Regions from separate parts of the Sporosarcina sp. FSL W7-1349 genome, predicted to be linked through region 2. Evidence: riboswitches for the same ligand, from Rfam matches in the RefSeq annotation. Region 2 holds a riboswitch; each other region holds the start of a gene.

Region 1 (5,511 bases), 600 kb from region 2:
GCCGGTAGCATCAATGAACAGGAACAGCCATTCATGGCAAATATGCCGACCGAGGAAGTCTTCACTGTTCCATTGAAAACAGGAGTCAACGGGTTCGTTTCCAGTACGAAGCCGCTCAGCTATGGCGGGAATATCATTGACAACTTCAAGATCACTTTTCAAGACGGCCAAATTACAGAGGTAACTGCCGATCAAGGGGAAGAGGTCCTGAAACGTTTAGTGGATACGGATGAAGGGGCGAAATATCTTGGCGAAGTCGCACTGGTCCCCCACCATTCACCAATCTCCGAGTCCGGACTGCTTTTCTATAACACACTATTCGATGAAAACGCCTCCAATCATCTGGCGATTGGAAGTGCCTATGCGTTCTGTCTCGAAGGTGGCAAAACGATGTCCCGTGAGCAATTGGAAGAAAAAGGACTCAACCAGAGCATCACCCATGTCGATTTCATGATCGGGTCAGACCAGATGGATATTGACGGCATCCGCCAAGACGGAACGGCAGAACCCATATTCCGCAGCGGAAATTGGGCTTTCTAAAATACGTCACAATTGCTGAAAACATTTTAAAAAGACCTTAAAAAGACTGGGACTTTACTGTATAATAAGAGCGGTGGCGAATAATTATATTGTAGAGAGGAGTCTTTTCACATGGGTCTCATGTATACAACAGTTATCGGTTATTCGGTCGTACTTCTTTTAGCTGCGTTATTCACAATGCATTATTTAGCGAAAGCTCTTGATTCTTCCGATGCAGAAAGAATCGATCCAAAACCGGATACTAAACTATAAAAGAGTTGCCTTCCAGCAGCTCTTTTGTTTTATCAAGATAATAATATGTCCTAATTACGGGCGCACTGTCCCCTTCAATACAAGACTAATATGGATGAAGGGACAGCAAATCCAAACGGGGTAGGTGTAGACAAGTGGCACTTTTAAATGAAATCTTGGACTTCAATGTATCATTCGTAAACGAAAAAAAATATGAGCAGTATGCAACGACGAAATTTCCCGATAAGCGAATCGTTATTTTAACTTGTATGGATACTCGTCTTACTGAGCTATTGCCGAAAGCGATGAACTTGAAAAACGGCGATGCAAAAATCATCAAAAGTGCCGGCGCGGTCGTAAACCATCCGTTCGGTGGGATTATGCGGAGCATCCTGGTCGCGATCTATGAACTTCAGGCCGACGAAGTGTATATCATCGGACATCATGACTGCGGTATGAGTTCCATCGACACAGATCGAATCACCAAAAATATGACAAACCGCGGCATCGATCCTGAAATCTTCCATACGCTAAAATATTCGGGAGTGGATATGAAAAGCTGGCTGCATGGATTCAGCGATGTGACAGAAAGCGTCAAAAAAAGTGTTGAAGCAGTACGCCATCATCCTCTTATGGATACAAAAGTGCCAATCCATGGCCTAGTCGTCCATCCTGACACAGGCCAGCTGGATGTTATTGTCGATGGCTATCAATCCGTAACCGAGAATTGATCGGGAGCTGACAAATTTCCCGATTTCCCGGGAAATATTAAAAGGCGCAAACAATAACAGAAGCCACTTCCTCTCACAGGAAGTGGCTTCTTATCTTCATCACCCATCTTCGAAATGGGGCCTTGCCCTTTCAATAATCATCTTCCACCATCGCGTACATATAATGATCTTCCCATACGCCGTTGATATAAAGCAGTTTGCGCAGCAACCCTTCCCGTGTATAGCCCGACTTCTCCAACACTTTGACAGATCCGGAGTTACGTGGGGACACAAATGCCTCAATCCGGTGCAATGCCAACTTCTCAAATGCAAATTTTGTCACGAGATCGAGCGCTTCTGTCCCTAATCCACGGCCAGTTTCCGCCTCATCGATCGAATATCCGACAAATCCACTGGAAAACGGAAGCCTTTTGATACTATATAAGGAAATATGGCCGATCAACCTGCTTGTTTCAGCGTCAAAGATACCGAAGTTGTATTCTCGTCTATTCCTCATTTGATATAGTGCTTCTCTAATTTTTTCCCGCTGGACCGATACCGTGAAATAACTGTCCTCATGGCGCGGTTCAAACACCGACCAATACTCCCGGTTCGCACTAAGCAACGCCGTGAAAATAACAGCGTCCTCCTCAGTCAATATTCGTAAATAACAAGATCGCCCTTCAAGCAATATCAATGACATCCACCCTTTTGCGAAGATACATCCGGAATCTGGCATATTCTACATTAGTATGCCGCTACCAGCCACATTTTTTACGTTTGTATCTTATTTATCTCTAGTGTAGCGACGAAAAAACGGCACCCACTGAAGAAATCGTTTTCAATTTCCACATTCTAACAAAACACTCGGAACATAAGTTGCACTTATTATATCATGAATTTTCCATATGAGAAATATTGCATTTGTGACGGAAACTTCATACTTTTACTGTTCCGCCTTCCTGTTTGGAATGTATACTGTACAGTAGGAGGATTAGACGATGATGAAAATGATAATGACCTTTTCCCTCGTCTGCATGATAGCCGTTTACTCGGTTGCTAATATATTGCCTTTGAATGGCACGACGACATGGGAAATTGCATATAGGTTACCCGTACTTTTTACACCTGCAGGATACGTTTTTACCATTTGGATACTCATTTATGCTTTATTAGGTTTTTGGATATATGGCTTTCATAAGAAACCGAGCTCTTCCCGATCGATTTCCAGACTTCGCGCATCTCTTTTCATATTGAGTTGCCTGTTCAATATCGCTTGGATTTTATTATGGCATTACGGTTATTACATCCCGATGCTTATCGCCAAAGTGATTATTCTCGGTCTTCTGCTGGCCCTCTATTTCACCTATCCCCCAAAAGAGAATTCCATTTGGGGCAGAGTTCCGATTTCCATCTATGTTGGTTGGATATTCATCTCGACGATTATGAATTTCAATTATGTACTGACTTACCGGGAATGGTCCGGCTGGGGACTGAGTGATCCGCTATGGACTGTCATTTATTTGACGATTGCTGCAGCATTCGCTTTTCATTTCCTCTACCATCATAAAGATGTGGCTTTGAATTTAGTGAATATCTGGACCTTCATCGGGATCATTGTGATAAATGGAACAGATGAACTATTCGTTTCAGCCGCAGCCCTGTTCCTAACAGCGGCGATGGCAGTCGGAATTCTTATGGTACAGAAACATCGAAACGGACAAGATTTACCAAGCCATGGCACAAAAAGCATAGTGAAATGAAAAATCGCCGTCTCTTCCAGTTCAGAAGAAAGCGGCGATTTTTTTATGAACGTTGCAATAGGCGCGGTGCTGAAGTGAATAAAAGCGAGGCGACAATTGCAGACAAGATGATGGACGGTATCATGAACGTCCCGTTGTATAAAAGCGAGTATAGCCATACCGGCTGGTCCCCGGCATATTGCCCAAAGAACACCATTCCGCCGATGAAATGGATCAGATAACGGAATAACCCTCCGATTACTGTACCCACGACAATCGCCGCGACCATCTTCCCCTTCTTCCCTTCCGCTTTTCCACGAAGCAGCCAAACGAGCGTCACTGCCGCGAGCCCGACGAGTGCATAGGCAACGAAATAATCCAACGCAGCCTGTACGGGATGATACACCTTTCCTGCCGAGATCATTTGGATCAATCCGCTTAAAAATCCGGTCAGCATGCCGCCCGCGAATCCCCAGCGAAAAGCCATTACCACAATCGGCAACATTGACAAAGTGATTGAACCTCCCTGAGGCAATGAAAATCCGATTTGATCCAACACAAAAGAGATAGCACCTAAAATGGCAACTTCCAATAAAAATTGAAGACGTTTCCTAGACAAATGAATTCCTCCTTCCTTGAAAAATGGTAGGAGGATGTGAGATTGAAAAAATACGACTAGCTACGAAATGAAAAAAGACATCCCGGATGAACGGGACATCTTGATATGCCAGTTTCCATCCACATCCCTACGCAAGAATGATCTTACAGGTTCAAAGGGTCAGGACAACTCAATGCCCAATCTCAGCCAATCGGCACCCCTTGTGGTTTTTCATGCAATTGTCTATTCAAGTGTATAGTATTCAGAGGAAGTAAGCAAGATGATTTCATCTACTGGAAAATCCTTGTATAGTAAAGACAAGATGGAGGGACGTTTATGACCAATCAAAAATTATTATCGGCCTTGTGTTATTTTAGTATATTTTTTTCGCCCCTGCTTTTTCCATTGATTGTCTATTTCATCTCCGAAGATTGGGAAGTGAAGCAGCATGCCAAGCGCTCACTCGTCTCCCATCTCGTTCCTACTGTATTGCTCGTGGCGGGCTTCATCCTCTTTTCATTTTCCATGTTCTCCTTTTACGAACCAATGAATGGAGGCATGGGAGGTTTTGGATTTTGGCAAATCACCCCATTCCTGTTTGTCGCCATCTACGGACTTCTTTTCCTCGTCATCGTGATCTGGAACATTATCCAAGGCGTCAAGGTGCTCAAATAAGGTTTACTTTTGGAAGCCCGGGGAAAAATACAGGCAATAGCGTACAAGGAAGAAGGCGATGGAACAATGAAAAAACTAATAAAAACAGCGATCAAATGGGCACCTGTCCTTTACCCCATCATTCGCAAAATGATGTCGGAAAGAAAAAAATACGGCACGTCGATTCCAAAAAGATAAAAACGCGGACCGCAACGCTGCGGTCACGCGTTTTTTCTCTTATCCCAAACCGGAAAAATCTATCCCCGATTTCAAAAGTTTGCCGTCTTTTGGATTCCTGGAATATGTTATAGTATGGGATGGTAATGAATGAACGGAAGAAAGGATTTGTTCAGGATGATCGTAAAAAATGAAAGAGAAATCGAATCGCTTAAAAAAATAGGAAAAATTGTAGCAGAAATTCGGGAAGAGATGAAGCAAGCGACCGTTCCCGGCGTCACAACCAAGGAAATCGATGAGCTGGGCGGGCGGCTTTTCAAAGAGAAAGGAGCCATTTCTGCACCTATTGACCAATATGACTTTCCGGGCTATACATGCATCAGTGTCAACAATGAAGTCGCACACGGCATTCCGGGTTCACGGGTCATCCAAGATGGCGACCTGGTCAATATCGATGTGTCCGGCTCATATGGCGGCTATTTCGCCGATACCGGCATTTCATTCGTCGTCGGCACACCGGATGAGAAGAAGCAGAAACTTTGTGATGTCGCGAAAAGCGCATTCGACCGCGCGATGACCAAGGTGAAGGCCGGCTCCCGCCTCAATCAGATCGGCAAGGCTGTAGAACGAGTAGCGAAAGACAACGGTTTGCATGTCATCAAGAACCTGACAGGCCATGGGATCGGCACCTCGTTGCATGAAGAGCCACAGCATATCCTGAATTATTATGACGCTTGGGATAAAACCTTGCTGAAAGAGGGAATGGTCCTCGCAGTCGAGCCGTTCATTTCTGAAAAGGCCGAGCATATTATCGAGTTGGGAGATGGATGGACGTTCGTAACACCAGATAATTCCTACG
Region 2 (5,511 bases):
AAAAAAGAAACATAATGTTTCCTAATGGTACGGGCGCACCTAAAAAAGAACAACCGGCCCCCGCAGGCCGGTTGTTCTTATGCGTTCAGATGTTGCAATGCTTCTGCCACTTGTACAGTGCGTTTAGCTTGGTGTTTGACAGCAGCTTGCACGTCCTCAATCATTTTGCCATCCTGTCCCACCGTGACGCTTGTTCCATATGGGTTACCACCCGCCCCGAATGTGACGGCATCCGTGTAGCCCGGTGCTGCGACAATCGCTCCCCAGTGATACATGGTCGTGTACAAAGAGAGGATAGTCGCTTCTTGGCCGCCATGTGGATTTTGTGCAGAGGACATGGCGCTCACGGCTTTATTCGCAAGCTTGCCTTGCGCCCAAAGACCGCCTGTCGTATCCAGGAAGTTCTTCATCTGCCCGGGCATATTGCCGAACCGGGTCGGTACGCTGAAAATGATGGCATCCGCCCATTCCAAATCCGCTGGAGCAACATCCGGCACGTCTTTTGTCGCGTCCACATGCGCCCGCCATGCCTCATTAGAATCAATAGCTGCTTGAGGTGCAGTCTCAGGAGCTTTCAACACCTTGACTTCCGAGCCGGCTTCCTTCGCCGCCTCCGCCGCCCATTGAGCGAGCTGGTAATTGGTCCCCGTCGAGCTATAATACACAATGGCTGTTTTCACCATATTCCTCTTCTCCTCTCTTGATTTCCAAAATAGCATGTCTATCCGATCTTCTTTTTATTCACTGGACGATGTTCTTTCCATACCAATCCGCCGCGGCTTCCACTTCCGATCGGGTGAGTGAATGACCGTTCATTTCCCAATGAATCGCCGTTTTCGCACCTGCCCCATTCAATAAATTCGCCAATTCCTCCGCTTCTTCCGGCGGACACATCGGATCGTTCTTCCCTGCAGCTATGAACACCCGGACCCCTGCCAAATCGGGCAACTCCACCCCGCGTCGAGGAACCATCGGATGATGCAGGATGGCCCCCTTCAAACTGTTTGCATGATGGAATAGCAAACTCCCCGCAATATTGGCACCGTTTGAATACCCGATCGCCACCACATTGGAACGCTCGAAGTTATATTTTTCGGCAGCCTCGTCAAGGAATTGGTGCAATTCTGCCGTCCGGGCAATCAAATCCTCCTCGTCAAACACTCCTTCCGCCAAGCGCCGGAAGAAACGGGGCATGCCGTGTTCCGACACATTCCCACGCACACTCAACACCGATGCTTGCGGATCGACCCACTCCGCCAATTGCAATAAATCCTGTTCCGTTCCGCCCGTGCCGTGCAGCAGAAGCAAGGTTGGCCTTTTCGGATTCTGTCCTTCTTTGAATATATGGATCATTTCTTCACCTCGTAATTTATCTTTAATTCAAGATAAATATATCAGTGCTTCTCCCGGCTGTCAAAAAGTCTGTTTCACTGCAGGTTCGAAATGCGCCAATATTGCCAAGCGACAATCCGCGACATCCAGGCAAGTCCTTTGCTTGCCGCGAGGTGGATGTCTTCCCAATCTCCATCGCCTCTAGCCAAATAGACTTCATGATGTGGGGCTTGATCATGATAGCCCCAAATATCGAACAAACCGTCCCGCCGCATGACCGCCGTTACTTCGTAGTCGATTTGCGGTGCTGTAGTCAGCGGATTGCCGACTGCATGCTGAAGGAGAAAGCCGGTCTCATCTTCCCCGTGATCCAATCGTTCCAGCGTGATACCGTCGGGTGAAGCGGTCGCCCGTTCCCGAAAACGCTTCAAATAATTATAGGCGACCGACTCCCCGACCTGCTTCGTAAAGGTCAATGGAGAACGAGCTAAATCATAGGTAAGTTCGATATCGACCCGCGTCCGGAAACCTTTGCCGTCCGAAGCAAAACCTCGGCCATCTCCTTTGAAATAATGGTTCGGCGACAGGACATTGGGGTTCGTAATCCATTGCTCTTGCAAGAAAGTCGTATAGCGGAATTTCCAGTGGTCCACCCGTTTCCGAGCTTTCTTCTCCTTGACAGGCAACAGCAACTGACTCGGGGATGCAATTTCCTTTGTCATTAAAAATTGCTCTACTTCCGCCTCTTCTTTCGTAGCAAACGGATTGACGGCGCCAAACACTTGTGACACAACGGATTTGCTGACGTTCAACCGTTCCTCGGACTGGGCCAAGGGGCGTTCTGCGTGGATGGAGTAGATGGAAGGTTCGTCTACTAGGATGTCCCGGTCAATATAACGATTCCCTCTCACCGTTTCTACATAAACCCCGTTGCGGAAAATATGATATTCTTCGATGTCTTTGATCTTCTCCCAAGACAGCGCAATCTGTGTCTTGGCAACAATTGTTGTCATGACGATGGATTGCAGGGGATTCTCCTTATTCTTTTCCTCTGCGAACGCAGATGTTTGAAGAACGATCACATCGACCACTTCCCCATTTTCAAGCCGTTCGACCGTGTACGTATAGAATTTCGCATGGGTGAAATCCCCATCACTGAACTCCGCGACCGTCCCTTCGTACAAATGCGTTCCATCTTTATACACACGATACAGTCCGCCGACATCATTCCATGTGAATGAAATGAGATCCGCCTTGTGCAAGACTGTCTGAATCTCAAATAATGACTGCATGGACGCGAAGCCTCCTTCTACTCTTCATAATTGCTTGTTTTGGAAGAGACTAAACCTGGTTGGGCATCTTATTCCGAATTCCCTTATTGCTATCACTTGAAACTATGTTATAGTGAAGTGGAAAATAAATTCATATTTCACCACTAGGGGAGTCCTGTAGAAGGACTGAGACGCGTATGGATATGCGGACCCTTGGAACCTGATCTGGTTGATGCCAGCGGAGGGAAGTGGAGTGGCAATTGCAATCGTTCATTTTTCCAACACGTCCGCTTCCTGATCCGATCAGGAGGCGGATTTTTTAATGTCAAAAAAGGAGTGGATTGTCATGTCAAACTCACCAAAACTTCTTCTACAACAATTACGGAAGGACCAACCTCTCGTTCACTGCATCACGAATATTGTCGTGGCCAACTTCCAGGCGAACGGCCTGCTTGCGTTGGGTGCGTCTCCGGTGATGGCGGATGCGGTCGAGGAAGCTGCTGAAATTGCGGCCGTCTCTTCTTGTACCGTCCTGAATATCGGCACCTTGAAGGCGGTCACGGTCGAGGCGATGATTCTCGCTGGCAAGAGTGCCAATGCGCATGGGAAACCGGTCGTTCTGGACCCGGTCGGAGCCGGAGCGACTGCGTTCCGCAAGCAGTCTGTGCTGCGTATTTTGGAGGAGGTCGATGTCACGCTCATTCGGTGTAACGCAGGGGAACTGGCGGCCATTGCAGGTGTTGATTGGCAGGCGAAAGGCGTCGACGCCGGAGAGGGAGAAGCGGACGTGGTGAAATTGGCAAAACAAGTCGCAACTACCCACGATTGCCTCGTTGCGGTATCTGGCGAAGTCGATATCGTCACGGACGGACAGAATCTCTTGTCCATTACTGGCGGACACCCATTAATGACGCGAGTGACTGGCGTGGGTTGCCTGTTAAGTTCCGTAGTAGGCGCTTTTTTAACCGTGGCGAATGAAAAACCATTGGAGGCGGCCGCCACGGCTTTGGCTTTCTATAAACAAGTTGGGGAACATGCGGCAGAAGCGGCCACAGGACCCGGAGATTTTGCAGTTCATTTTCTGAATGGATTGGCTTTAACGGAAGACCGATTGATTACAATAGGGGATTTTATTTCACAAGGAGGCATTTCACTATGACAGCAGTAGCGTTAACGATCGCTGGTTCAGATAGCGGGGGCGGGGCCGGCATCCAAGCCGATCTGAAAACCTTTCAGGAATTGGATGTATTCGGTACATCCGCACTGACCGCGGTCACGGCACAAAATACACTTGGCGTACATGGCGTCTATCCGATTGAAGCAGCTGGTGTCATTGCGCAGATAAAGGCAGTCTTGGAGGATTTCCATGTCGGTGCGGTGAAGACGGGGATGCTCTTTTCGGCTGACATCATTACAACGGTGGCACAGACATTACGAATGTACGGACCACCGGCATTGATCATTGACCCAGTCATGATTGCAAAAGGCGGCGCTTCCCTCTTGCAAGAAGAGGCAGTGCATGCGTTACAACAGGAACTTATTCCGATTGCGGCAGTCATCACACCGAACATCCCGGAAGCAGAAGTCCTGACAGGGGTTTCCATCGAAACGGATGACGACGTCTTGGAAGCGGCGGAGAAATTGTTGGAGCTCGGGGCCCAGGCAGTCGTTATGAAAGGCGGCCATCGCCACAACGAAAAATTTGCGGAAGACCTATTCCTCTCCGCGGATGGCGAGCGGTTCATTCTCCGCTCGGAGCGGATTAACACGAAGGATACGCATGGTACCGGCTGTACGTTCTCAGCAGCCATCACGGCATGGATGGCAAACGGAAAAACGGCTGGAGAAGCCGTGGCGGAGGCGAAACAATTCATCCAAGCGGCCATTCGGGATGGATTGGAACTGGGCGCCGGACACGGCCCGACCAATCATTGGGCCTATCGTCGCCTTGGCGAAAACGCAGGAAAGGGTGTCGTCCTTGTCGATTAAAGAGCAGTTGAAATTATATTTCATCATGGGATCGAATAATACCGGAGCAGTCGAACCGCTCAATGTGTTGGAAGCGGCACTCCAGGGAGGTGTAACCTGTTTTCAATTACGGGAAAAAGGGGAAGGAGCGTTGACCGGAGAGGCAAAACGGGAATTTGCGCAGCAATGCCAGCAGCTCTGTCAGCGCTACAACGTCCCGTTCATCGTCAATGATGACGTGGAATTGGCGATAGCCGTCGATGCAGACGGCGTCCATGTCGGACAGGACGACATGGAAGCGGGACGCGTGCGGGAACGGCTCGGGTCCAATAAAATCCTAGGCGTCTCTACCCACACATTGGAAGAGGTTCAACAAGCGTTAGCAGCCGGCGCGGATTACGTCGGCATGGGTCCCGTTTATGCGACCATTTCGAAAGCGGATGCCAAGCCGGTCGCGGGAACTGGGTTGATCCGGAAAACGACTTCACTTCATCCCGATCTGCCGATTGTCGGCATCGGAGGCATCACACTAGATAACTTCGAGCCCGTCATTCAAGCCGGTGCCAGCGGGGTGTCCTTGATTTCGGCCATTGCGTCGGCAGACGATCCTTTCGCCACGGCCCAGAAATTTGCGGCAGCGATCGGAGAAATCGTACAGAGGGAAGGGGCTTCATCATGAATACTCGCAAGATGGTCATCATGACGATGTTCGTCGCGATTGCGGTGGCAGGTTCGACGTTCGTTTCATTCCCGGCAGGTATCGCACGGGCTTATCCGATCCAGCACGCCGTCAACGTCATCTCGGCGATCCTGCTCGGACCAGTGCCCGCCGTCATCATTGCCTTTTTAACGGGATTGGTGCGGATTTTGACCGGCACCGGCTCCCTGTTGGCATTCCCCGGCGGCATGATCGGCGCGTTCTTGGCGGGTATACTATATA
Region 3 (5,511 bases), on a different contig from region 2:
AACGGAATATGAGCGCAAAACCCGCGTTATGAGCGCGGGATGCGAGTTATGGGCATGGCGGAGCGGCGTTTGAGCGCACAACTCAAGTTATGGTCGCTGCGAAACGCAGTATAAGCGCGAAATCCAAGTTATAAGCGCAAAGGGGTGCAAATTAAAAACACGAGTGCAATCTCTTCATTCAAATAATCCAATAATATCCATATAGCCGATGGAGCCGTACAGGGCCACTTGCCCGTCGATTTCAATTACCGGGATCATGAGCATATACTTTTCGTGGATGGCATCGTCCTGTTCGATATCGACTTCCGTCCACGTAAAGGGGTAATCGTCTTCCGCCAATTGCAGCATCCGCTTCGCGTCCTCGCAAAGCGGGCAGCCTTCTCTCGTGTAAAATGTCAACTGCATAGGTCACACCTCGTTCGGTTTAGTTCCCCTTAGTATAATCAAAAAAAGAATGGCACGCATGCATGCCATCCTTTTGGTTTACCAGCTTCGGCCGCCTCCGCCTCCACCGCCGGAACCACCGCCGCCGAATCCGCCAAACCCTCCGCCTCCAGAGCCGCCGCCTCCGAAGAAACCACCGCCGCCTCCACCGCCGAAGGATCCTGGGAAGAAGACCGGTCCTCCGCGACTCCGGCGTCCACCGGAACCGCCCGAACCACCGCCGCCTCGTCCTCCCATGAGACTGAATACAATAATTAAAATAATGATAAGGGTAACCCACGGAAAACCACCGTCCGACGAATCATATTCACCAGCCACGGTGTTCACCGGCAAGGATGCGCCGTCCAGTCCGTACTCGGCCGCAATCTCGTTATAATATGCCTTATACGCATTGACAATTGCTTGGTCGGGCTGTTCTTCATTCAAAAAAGGAACCGCCACTTCATCCATAATCCGTGTGACTTTTCCATCCGGCAAAGCCCCTTCCAGTCCATAGCCGACCGACAGTTCGAAGTGGCGGTCGCCTGCTGAATTCTTTTGGGTCGTCACGACAAATAACGCACCGTTATTGAGCTTTTTATCCCCTAATTGGAATTCCCGCAACTTCTTCACCGCATATTCCGCGACCGGTTCGTCCCCGATGCTCGGAATCGTCAATACGGCGAGCTCCGCGGACGTCGCTTCATATAACCGGATTCCGTATTGCTCCAGTTCCGCTTCCTGTTGTGGCGATAAAATATCCGCGCCGTCTTGGATCACCGGGACATTCGCTGCGGACGCCAGTCCGGGCAAGACGGTTATACTGAGCAGACACGCCGCAAGAAAGAGGCGAATGGCCCGATGGATCACTTGTTGTCATCCCCGAAATCGACTTCCGGGGCATCTTTCGCACCCGCGTCCGCTGGATAATACTCTTTTTCATCGAATCCGAAAATGGAAGCAACCAATTTCCCCGGGAACCGTTTCACTTGCCGATTATACGACGATACGACATTATTGTAGTCCATCCGTGCGACTGTGAGCCGGTTTTCCGTTCCGGCTAACTCATCCATGAGCTGGGTAAACTGTCGATCGGCTTTTAGTTCCGGATAATTTTCCACCACAACGAGCAGTCGGCTTAAAGCACCCGATAATTCATTATCCGCCGCTACCTCTTCGTCCCGGCTATTGGCTCCGGCAAGCCGGGAGCGGGCTTCTGCAATTTCAGTCAGAACCTCACTTTCATGACTCGCATACCCTTTGACCGTATTCACCAAGTTGGGAATCAAATCGAGTCGCCGCTGCAACTGGTTATCGACTTGCGCATTCGCTTGATCCACGTCTTCCTCCAAGTTGACGAATTTGTTATAACTTGGTACGAATATGATCGCGAGCACGACCAAAATAATGACAACCGTCAAAAGCGGTCCTAGCAATTTCCTCATTTCACCACTCCTCACTACCTTATGATATTAATTTACCGCTAATCCGATGCTTTAAAACTTCTCCTCACCTACTATATACTGTCTCCCAAGTCGATAGGTTTCATTTATTTTTATCCAGCGGGAGTTCAAACTCCCGCTGAATAAAAATAAAGCCTCCGGCGGATGTCACGGTTTTTTAAGGGAAGCTTTAAGGGGAAGGCAGTCTAAGTACGCGACGTCCTAAAGGTGCCTTAATTTCTGCAAAGGACGCAGAAATACGGCAAATCGAACCTTCACTGTTCGATTCGCGACGACTGCATGACCGACATCCTGTCGGCCTCAAGCTCGAAAAAATCCGGACGCAATCACGCCGAGGCGTGATTGACTTTTGATTATTTAAAAAACCGATCTCATTGGCTGAGATCGGCTTTTTCTTTATCACTTTTCGTTGTCTGTCAGTTTCATATCGCTGCGTGTGATGATATGATCGATTAGTCCATATTCTTTGGCACGTTCGGCAGTCATGAAGTTGTCACGGTCTGTGTCGCGTGCAATTACTTCGACCGGTTGGCCTGTGCGCTCGGAAAGGATCGTGTTCAATTTTTCACGCAGGAACAAGATGCGTTTTGCGGCGATTTCGATTTCCGTCGCCTGCCCTTGAGCGCCGCCCAGTGGTTGGTGGATCATGACTTCCGCGTTCGGCAACGCATACCGTTTGCCTTTCGTTCCGGCTGTAAGAAGGAAGGATCCCATGGACGCAGCCATTCCGATACAAATCGTCTGAATGTCCGGTTTGATGAACTGCATCGTATCATAAATCGCCATTCCGGCTGTGATACTTCCTCCCGGGCTGTTAATATAGATGGACACGTCTTTTTCAGGATCTTCCGCTTCCAGGAAGAGAAGTTGCGCTACAATGGAGTTCGCCACATTATCGTCGATTGCGCTCCCCAACAGGATGATCCGATCTTTTAATAAGCGGGAATAAATATCGTAAGCTCGTTCTCCCCGGTTCGTCTGTTCAATTACTGTAGGTATTAGATTCATTCCATTTCCTCCTTCAAGTTGAATAAGTGTCGGTCTGCTGAAACCACTTGCCGTTTCAACTGTACCTTCATCATACCTAGTATGGTCAACTAAGGTCAAATATAATGCCTTATGAAAGCCATGGGAACTTTCTCAAAAAAACTGTTGCAATCTCGTCGCGGCAATTGTATAATAAGATTTGTCCGCTACGAAGAGTAGCAGTGATATGCCCTCGTGGTGCAATGGATAGCACGCAAGATTCCGGTTCTTGAAATGTGGGTTCGACTCCTGCCGAGGGCGTTTTATAGTTTTCCTTGAAAATCCACGTTGGTGGATTTTTTTTATTTCTCCCATTTTCTCCGTCCAGCTGTTTATTTCGGCATATGTATTCTAGAATCCTCTTTTCCAACCGACTTCTTTGTTAGTATAGCCTATCCTCTCTGTGCTAAACTTCCTGAAACTATTTCACCCCCTTCCCTTTTGCTGAATTTTTTGCTATTGTTAGGACGTCAACACAATTACATACACATTTTGACCATTAGGGGAATCCTTGAAAAGGACTGAGAGACGAGTGCAACTCCGATACCCTTATTACCTGAACAGGTTCGGACCTGCGGAGGGAAGTGGCTTGTTTCAGTGCATCTTTGTCCATTTAGATGATCTCTAGACCACTTATCTTTCCAGGTAGGTGGTCTTTTTGTGCATAAAGGAGGTGAAAGTTTGAAACTGATTGCGGTCACCAATGATTGCCTCCCGGATCATAGACTGGCGGAAGTCCTTCTGGCAATCCAGCCTTCTGTCGATGCAGTTATTTTACGTGAAAAATCAAAAACCGATCGGGAGATGGTCCGGCTGATCGATCATCTGGTCGAGTCCGGATTCGAGCAGCAGAAACTGATTGTCCACGGACGCGTCGATATCGCTCTTGCTTGCGGGATCGGACGGGTGCAAATACCGGGCCACGGGATTCCGCCTGCTTTGATTAAAAACAAGATACCCGAGCTTTCCCTCGGCAAGTCCGTCCATTCGTACAATGAAGCGATCTCGGCCAGTGAAGATGGCGCGGATTGGGTTCTGTACGGCCATCTGTTTGAAACCCGCTCAAAGGAAGGGCTTTCGGCTCGCGGCACTGTGGAATTGAGCAAAATCATTGCCGATCTGCCTATACCAACTTATGCAATCGGTGGAATCCAGCCTAGCCATCTTAAGGAATTGGCCCGGTTAGGCGTTGCGGGGATCGCCATCATGTCTTCTATTTTCGACAGCGACCATCCAGGGCAAGCCATCCGCAAGTATCGTCAGGAACTTGAATATGTGAGGAATTGAGGAGGCGTTCTAAATTGAAGAAGATCGATGTGAACGGGGTGGGGCGGTCGATTCCGAAAGAGGTCGGGGATGTCTATCAGCTGCTGCACCATCTCGGACTGGAAAACCGTATTTTAATTGTGGAATTGAACAGGCAGATTTTGAATAAAGAGGCGTATGATCACCCGATTCGGGACAAGGATCAGATTGAAATCATTCATTTCGTAGGAGGCGGCTAAGCATGTTGAAGATCGGAAATAAAACTTTCAAATCCCGCTTATTGCTCGGGACCGGGAAATATCCTTCATTCGAAATTCAGAAGGAAGCGGTATGTGTATCGGAGGCAGAAATTCTTACATTTGCGGTTCGACGAATGAACCTGTTTGAACCTTCGCAACCGAATTTCCTGGAACAGCTCGATTTGTCGAAGTATACGCTCCTACCGAATACCGCGGGGGCAAAAACGGCAGAGGAAGCGGTGCGCATTGCCCAGCTGGCGAAAGCCTCAGGTCTCTGCGACATGGTGAAAGTCGAAATCATCGGCTGCGATCGCTCATTACTGCCCGATCCGGTTGAAACGTTGCGGGCGACTGAAATGCTGTTGGAGGAAGGTTTCATCGTATTGCCCTACACTTCGGATGATGTCGTCCTCGCAAGACGACTAGGTGAAATGGGAGTGCATGCCATTATGCCGGGCGGCGCACCGATCGGTTCGGGGCGAGGCATCCTCAATCCATTGAATTTGTCATTCATTATCGAGCAGGCGGAGGTGCCGGTCATTATTGATGCAGGCGTCGGTTCTCCGAAGGATGCGGCATTCGCCATGGAATTGGGCGCGGATGGCGTCCTGTTGAACACGGCGGTGTCTGCCGCCCAAGACCCGGTCAAGATGGCGGAGGCGATGAAACTGGCAATCGAAGCCGGACGGTTAGGCTACGAGGCGGGACGGATGCCGGAGCGCGATTATGCCGTCGCCAGCAGTCCGATGGAAGGGCTCTTGCCAAATTGAACGGGAAATATTCGCGTCAGGAACTCTTTGCTCCGATTGGCGAAGAAGGCCAGCGCAAAATTCGGAGTGCCAAAGTGTTCGTCATGGGGGCCGGCGCGCTCGGCTCCTCCAGTGCCGAAATGCTGGTCCGGGCGGGCGTCGGCCAGCTGACCATCGTCGATCGGGACATTATCGAGTGGACGAACCTCCATCGACAACAACTTTATACCGAGCAAGATGTCATTGATCAGCTGCCGAAAGCGGTGGCCGCTGAAAAACGGTTGGCCGCCATTAATGGAGACGTGCAAATCGATGGAATCGTGGCAGACGTCACACCTGAAAATG

Evidence for each region. A riboswitch is a leader RNA that binds a small molecule or an ion and turns the genes downstream of it on or off. The one in region 2 is predicted to bind thiamine pyrophosphate.
Region 1: it holds a riboswitch for thiamine pyrophosphate, as region 2 does, so the genes downstream of both, thiT (energy-coupled thiamine transporter ThiT) here and thiM (hydroxyethylthiazole kinase) in region 2, are expected to answer to the same signal.
Region 3: it holds a riboswitch for thiamine pyrophosphate, as region 2 does, so the genes downstream of both, MKY41_RS19005 (thiamine phosphate synthase) here and thiM (hydroxyethylthiazole kinase) in region 2, are expected to answer to the same signal.

Annotation. Positions count from the first base shown of each region.
Region 1 is NZ_JBBOOK010000002.1:37,297-42,807, forward strand. Features, by position in the region: gene MKY41_RS14160 (aminopeptidase) at 1-540, shown strand, start outside; gene MKY41_RS14165 (beta-class carbonic anhydrase) at 927-1,502, shown strand; gene MKY41_RS14170 (GNAT family N-acetyltransferase) at 1,633-2,178, opposite strand; gene MKY41_RS14175 (tryptophan-rich sensory protein) at 2,483-3,244, shown strand; gene thiT (energy-coupled thiamine transporter ThiT) at 3,288-3,842, opposite strand; TPP riboswitch at 3,950-4,053, opposite strand; gene MKY41_RS14185 (DUF4870 domain-containing protein) at 4,158-4,496, shown strand; gene map (type I methionyl aminopeptidase) at 4,830-5,511, shown strand, end outside.
Region 2 is NZ_JBBOOK010000002.1:634,283-639,793, forward strand. Features, by position in the region: gene MKY41_RS17100 (hypothetical protein) at 1-25, shown strand, start outside; gene wrbA (NAD(P)H:quinone oxidoreductase) at 78-683, opposite strand; gene MKY41_RS17110 (alpha/beta hydrolase) at 742-1,353, opposite strand; gene MKY41_RS17115 (DUF3238 domain-containing protein) at 1,428-2,624, opposite strand; TPP riboswitch at 2,760-2,867, shown strand; gene thiM (hydroxyethylthiazole kinase) at 2,950-3,762, shown strand; gene thiD (bifunctional hydroxymethylpyrimidine kinase/phosphomethylpyrimidine kinase) at 3,759-4,592, shown strand; gene thiE (thiamine phosphate synthase) at 4,582-5,250, shown strand; gene thiW (energy coupling factor transporter S component ThiW) at 5,247-5,511, shown strand, end outside.
Region 3 is NZ_JBBOOK010000003.1:83,716-89,226, reverse strand. Features, by position in the region: gene MKY41_RS19030 (glutaredoxin family protein) at 175-405, opposite strand; gene MKY41_RS19025 (TPM domain-containing protein) at 484-1,293, opposite strand; gene MKY41_RS19020 (LemA family protein) at 1,290-1,868, opposite strand; gene clpP (ATP-dependent Clp endopeptidase proteolytic subunit ClpP) at 2,286-2,894, opposite strand; tRNA gene MKY41_RS19010 (tRNA-Arg) at 3,102-3,173, shown strand; TPP riboswitch at 3,404-3,512, shown strand; gene MKY41_RS19005 (thiamine phosphate synthase) at 3,594-4,199, shown strand; gene thiS (sulfur carrier protein ThiS) at 4,214-4,417, shown strand; gene MKY41_RS18995 (thiazole synthase) at 4,420-5,187, shown strand; gene MKY41_RS18990 (ThiF family adenylyltransferase) at 5,184-5,511, shown strand, end outside.